Regions from separate parts of the Lactiplantibacillus plantarum genome, predicted to be linked through region 1. Evidence: predicted binding sites of a transcription regulator. Region 1 holds the regulator's gene; the other holds the start of a gene.

Region 1 (3,142 bases):
GCACCATTTCATGGTGTGATAAGTCATAGACTTCGTTAACGACCCGGTCTAAGAAATAGCGGTCATGGCTAACGATTAGCAGCGCACCAGAGTAAGACTGGAGATAGCTTTCCAACCAAGTAAGGGTTTCGACGTCCAAGTGGTTCGTCGGTTCGTCAAGGATAAGCAAGTCCCGTTTTTCAAGTAACAACTTGGCCAAGGCCAACTGGGTCTTTTGTCCACCGGATAGTGCCGTCACCGACTTATCGTACACCTCGGCGTCGAATTGGAAGCCGTGCAACACGCCCCGAATCTCAGCTTGGTAGCCGTACCCGTTTTTTTGTTGAAATTCAGTTTGAATCTGATCATAGGTTTTCAGGGTCTGTTGATAAGCCTGCTCATCATTCATGATTGCGGGGTCGCTCAATTGATTTTCGAGCTGGTGCATCCGTTTTTCGATGGCATGTAACTCAGCAAAGACACTACTCATTTCTTCCCAAATCGTATTGTTACTATCCAGTCCTTGGTCTTGCGCCAAGTAACCGATTGTTAAGCCCTTGCGCATTGAAATCTGGCCTTCGTCCGGTACCGTTTCGCCGGCAATCATTTTAAGTAAGGTTGATTTTCCGGCCCCGTTTCGACCGACGAGGGCCACCCGAGCGTGTTCTTGAATATCCATTTGTACGTTATCGAACAAGACATCGGCGCCAAAACGCCGCATAACTTGCTGTACTTGTAGTAAAATCACGCTTTATTAAGCTCCTTTCACATTTAATTCGTGACATAATTGTAGCATATTGTAACGGCCTGACCCAATTATTCGGAATAATAAGTAATTATTATTTCACAAAGTCACGCGTTATGCTAGAATAGTGTCAGCAAATTCACAAACTTTTAATTAGGAGGACACGTCCGAATGGCAGAAACAAAAATTCCACGGGCAACGGCAAAACGGTTACCGATTTATTACCGCTATTTAAATATCTTGCTAGATGCAGATAAGAAGCGGGTCTCATCGACCGAGTTGTCCGAGGCGGTTAAAGTAGATTCAGCAACGATTCGGCGAGATTTCTCGTATTTTGGGGCGCTCGGCAAACGAGGGTATGGATACGATGTTGAAACGTTACTTGCATTTTTCAAAAAGATTTTAAATCAAGACACCTTAACGAATGTTGCTTTAATTGGGGTCGGTAATTTGGGCCACGCCCTACTGAACTTTAATTTTCACAAAAACAGTAATGTCCGCATTTCAGCAGCATTTGATGTCAACGAGGCGATTGCCAATACAGTCCAAAGTGGGGTTCCAGTGTACCCAATGACGGAGCTCAAAAAGCAATTGATCGAACAACAGATTGAGATTGCTATCTTAACGGTGCCAACCACGGTTGTTCAGAAAATTACCGATGACTTGGTTGATGCAAACGTCAAAGGAATCATGAACTTTACGCCGTTACGAATCTCCGTTCCTGAGACAGTACGGGTTCAGAACGTTGATTTGACCAACGAATTACAAACATTGATCTACTTCATTGAACATTACGGTCAGCAATTAGGTGACAATGGTAATGACGATGAAAATGAGACTGAAGATTAATAACTCGCTTTATCTTTGAAATTAAATGGCTATAAAAAGGCTTCTCTGAATTATTCAGGAAAGCCTTTTTAACATACTTAGATCACGAATCATTGATTGTAACGTATAAATATTCGGTGAAAATTAACGTTGAAACGCTAGGTTAGCGCTACCTAGTAATGATACTAGTGCAGTAAGCCTAATAATGTGGGTAACACAACCGATGCGTTCATTAGGATGTGAGCCGTCATCGATGTTTGAATCCGACCGGTGTGCTGGTATAACCAGCAGAATAATAACCCGATAAAGGCATAGAGGATAAAGTGACCATCCGCATGTGCAAAGCTAAATAGCACACTAGAAATCAAGGCCGCCCCAATCTGACCAGTAACCGCACTTAGATTGCCAAAGATAACTTTGCGGAAGACGATTTCTTCCATAATCGGGGCACCGACAATGATGGCTAAGAAGAAAGCGGGATATTGTTGCCCAACAGTTAAGAGGGTGGTCGTGTTGGTTGACGCTGTTGACTGTCCCAGTAAAGCCGTCATTTTTAAAATGATGACTTGACCAACGATGACTAGGACAAGACCGATCAATCCCCAGATGAACGTCATGAACCAGTTACTTGGTTGTTTTTCAACAACGTTTTTTGTCCGCATGCGACTCGCCAACCAGATGAGTAGGATTGCACCGACTAAGTAGTCGACCGTTTGAATCACGAATACTTGGGCCCCTAGCTGATGGAAAGCAGTCACAAGGACGCTCGGTAGTGCGTAAATAATAAAGTAGATGATAAGAATAAAGATTGATTGGCGGCGATTAACCATCAAGTCACGTCCTTTTAAAAGTTTGATTTAAGATTTATTGATACTTCAATAGTATTCATTATAGTCGATTTGACATTCTTTGACTAATAATTGACAAATCACTTGCAATCTTGAATTAAAATGATATAGTTGACAATGTAATTAGCACTTGAGGTTGAGGAGTGCTAAAAAAGAATAAATGGAGGGATTCACGTGTTAAAACCATTAGGAGATCGCGTTATCTTGCAACAACAAGAAGAAGAAGAACAAACAATTGGCGGTATTGTCATTGCCAATAACGCTAAGGAAAAGCCCCAAAGCGGTAAGGTTGTTGCCGTCAATGACGGTCGTGTTTTAGATAACGGGACAAAAGTTGACCCCAGCGTGAAGGTCGGCGATCAAGTATTATTCGATAAGTATGCCGGTACCGAAGTCAAGTATCAAGGTGCTAAGTATTTGGTATTGCACGAAAAAGATATCGTTGCAATCGAAGACTAATCCATTTAAATTGCGCAACTTAAAATAAATTAAATTCATGAGGTGAATAGAGATAATGGCTAAAGAATTAAAGTTCTCTGAAGATGCACGTTCAGCGATGCTAAAAGGTGTCGATCAATTAGCTGACACAGTTAAGTCAACGTTAGGTCCTAAGGGTCGCAACGTTGTTTTGGAACAATCATATGGTTCACCAACAATTACTAATGATGGTGTAACGATTGCTAAGGCGATCGAATTAGACGATCATTTCGAAAACATGGGTGCTAAGTTAGTTTCTGAAGTT
Region 2 (3,142 bases), 530 kb from region 1:
TATATTGCTCAGTTAGTCTTACCAAAAGCCTAATAACTTGGTCCACAGCAAGCCCCCACCTAACCAGATGACGTTAAAAATAACCCCAATAATTGCACTCAATCGCCACCACTCCGCACTAGTCACATAGCCTGTACTTGACAATAATGCCGCGGGCCCGGCCGAGTACGGCGTCGTTGACAAGTTGATTGAACCAGCAAATGCCAATAGTAACGCCGCTAAAACATGGGGAACACCGGCACCAATGGCGATGGATAAAAAGCCAGCATATAACGCCGAAATCTGTGTTGAAACACTCGGAAACATGTAATGTAAGTAAAAATAAGCTAAAAACAGGATAATGAGCACGCTAATCCAGTTCATACCATTCAGTAAATGACCTAACGTTTTGGAAAACCATGGGAAAAAGCCTAGTGTCATTAGCTTCTTAGACATCATCATGATGATCGATAACCAGACTAAAATATTCCAAGCAAAATGTTCATTGAGCAAATCGTTAGTCGTTAACACGCCCGTAATCAGCAAAATAACAACTGCAATAAAACTTACTTCGGTCGCATCGATGCCAATTTTAGTCCCGATCAACCATAAAACAATCGCTAAAATAAAGGTAATTGACATAATTTTTTCACTAGCTGTCATTTTTCCAAGTGCGGCCAAACGCGTCGTTGCCCAGCGGTGCGCGTCTGGCGTTTGTTTCACCTCAGGGGGATAGACTTTATATAGTACCCATGGAATAATTAGTAGCGATAAAATACCTGGGACACAAGCAGCCATAAACCATTGCATCCAAGTTACCGTGATTCCCTGCATCTTAGCTAAACCAATAGCCACCATGTTGCCAGCTAAACCGGTCAAAAACAAGCCTGATGTAATATTATTAACTTCATATTCATTAAAAACTAGAAATGAGCCTAATTTTCGCTGTGTGCCCTGTTTCGGATCAGATCCCATTTCACGAGAAAGATTATCAATAATGGGATACATAATCCCGTTGACCCGCGCATTATTGCTAGGAATACCAATCGCCAATACGGCATCAACAAAGGATAAGGCGTATGCTAAGCTCAGCGTGCGCTTGCCAAATAAACTGACAAACAGATAGGCGATCCGCTTGCCAAGTCCTGATTTAATAAAACCAGCAGCCATGAACATGCACATGGCAACCATCCACGCCGTCGAATTACCAAAACCAGTAGCGACTTCGTCCATCGTAAAAACACCCGTTAACGTCGCAACAACAATCCCAATCAGCGTGACGGCCATCATCGGTAATGGCTTGGTAATACAAGCAATAATCGTTGCCACAAAAATTGCAAATAAGTGCCACGCCATAATACTAATTGCTACTGGTCGTAGTGGCGTAACTAGCCATAACCCAATTCCAAAAATTAGCGGTAACAGAAAGCCCTTCCATTTTATTTCACTCAACATCTGCACTTCCTCCTAATCTTCATATAATTGTTAAGATTTTCACATATCTTGCCATTAACGGTTGTTTGCCGTTTTTCAATATCACCATAACTTAATTTATAAGTCTGTCAATTTAAATTTAGTTGTAGTTGCTTGAGGTGTCGCAATAAAACCCGTTATATACAGCCTACAGGGACCTGTTTGCGATTAAAAATACCTGAAATTATCATAGCGACTAGTGCCTTTTATCGGACACTTTTATAAATAGAATTTATAAAAAGCTAAAATAAAGTTTGCCACTTGCTTAATTCTCACTAAAGTTTCGACAACCCGTCAAATTAATCACAGCTTGTTATCCTTGTCACAATAGCATTCTGTTGGCTTCGTTAAAATTAACGGTTGTTTTTTCTAGGTAACTATTTATATTGAAAGCGTAAACAATCCGTGTACTTATCCAACTAAAAAACTAATAAAGGAATGTTAATTATGAAATATATTGCCTTGATTGGTACGGCGGCACAACAGTCTTACAACCGTGAATTATTACAATTTATGAAGCATCATTTTAGTCAACGGGCTACCATTGACGTTAATGAAATTACAGGGATTCCCCTTTTTAATGAACCAACTCAAAATCATATCCCGGCGACCGTTCAAGCCTTAAATGATAAAATTAGCCAGGCCGATGGGGTGATCATCGGGGTACCCGAATACGATCATGCCATTCCGGCCGCACTCAAGAACGTTATTGAATGGCTTTCTTACCAGCTCCACCCCTTTGCTAATAAACCGGTCATGTTAGTTGGTACTTCCCTTGGCGTACAGGGGACGTGCCGTGCTCAAGGTGACTTACGCAATATTCTCAATGCGCCCGGAGTTGATGCTCAGGTACTCCCTGGCAATGAATACATGTTAAGCTACGCTGCTAAAGCCTTTGATCAGAATGGTCAAATGACCGATGCCCCTTCTATCAAGTTCTTGGAACGGTGCTTCGATAACTTTGAAAAATACGTTAAGGCACTCAACGGCACGCCCGCGCTCAATGTGAACTGGCACGGTAACTACGACGTTATCGTTTTAGGCTTTGGTGGTGCCGGTGCTTCAGCGGCTCGTTTTGCTGCTGATAATGGTGCCCACGTACTAGTAGTTGATGCGGCACCATTTGGCCGTGAAGGTGGCAACACCCGCTACTCCGCCCAACACGTCGTTACGGGTGAAAGCTTAGATAAACTAACCGCTTATTATCAAGCACTGGGCGCGCCATTCAGTACCCCTACTAAGACACTCAACGCCTATTTAAGCGGTATGAGTAAAATTCCAGCATATTTTGAAAAATATCTGGGGATTAAAGCCGTTAGTTGGAAACATGATATTAAACCCGGTGATGCCGTTGCCATCAAGAAAACCATGGCGGAATACCCAGAACTAGCCGGAAGTGATACGATTGACTTTGCCCTCGTTCACAAACGTGATAAAGACGCTGCATTATGGAAACTACTCCGGCAAAAAGTCCTTGAACGAGCTGACAATATTGACGTTTGGTTGGACTCACGGGCACAACATTTGATCCAAGATCCTAATACTAAAGTGATCCAAGGGGTCCAAATCAAACGGGGCGAACGACTGCTTAATATCCATGCCAATAATGGCGTCGTTTTAGCTATGGGTGGTTTTGAAAACAATCCTGAGTTAAAGCAAACCTACTTGCACAGTGATAATCTGACACCAC

Evidence for each region. The regulator Rex, encoded in region 1, represses fermentation and respiration genes when NADH is low (regulators of the CRP and FNR family bind a similar motif). The targets are predictions, from matches to a motif close to TTGTGAANTANTTCACAA.
Region 2: E5260_RS15060 (FAD-binding protein) is a predicted target of Rex. The motif match lies at 1,763-1,780, and genes of this name have one in related genera.

Annotation. Positions count from the first base shown of each region.
Region 1 covers NZ_CP039121.1:2,656,449-2,659,590, reverse strand. The annotation lists gene E5260_RS12520 (ABC-F family ATP-binding cassette domain-containing protein) at 1-727, opposite strand, end outside; gene E5260_RS12515 (redox-sensing transcriptional repressor Rex) at 896-1,573, shown strand; gene E5260_RS12510 (CPBP family intramembrane glutamic endopeptidase) at 1,738-2,382, opposite strand; gene groES (co-chaperone GroES) at 2,575-2,859, shown strand; gene groL (chaperonin GroEL) at 2,915-3,142, shown strand, end outside.
Region 2 covers NZ_CP039121.1:3,188,278-3,191,419, forward strand. The annotation lists gene E5260_RS15055 (DASS family sodium-coupled anion symporter) at 19-1,434, opposite strand; gene E5260_RS15060 (FAD-binding protein) at 1,900-3,142, shown strand, end outside.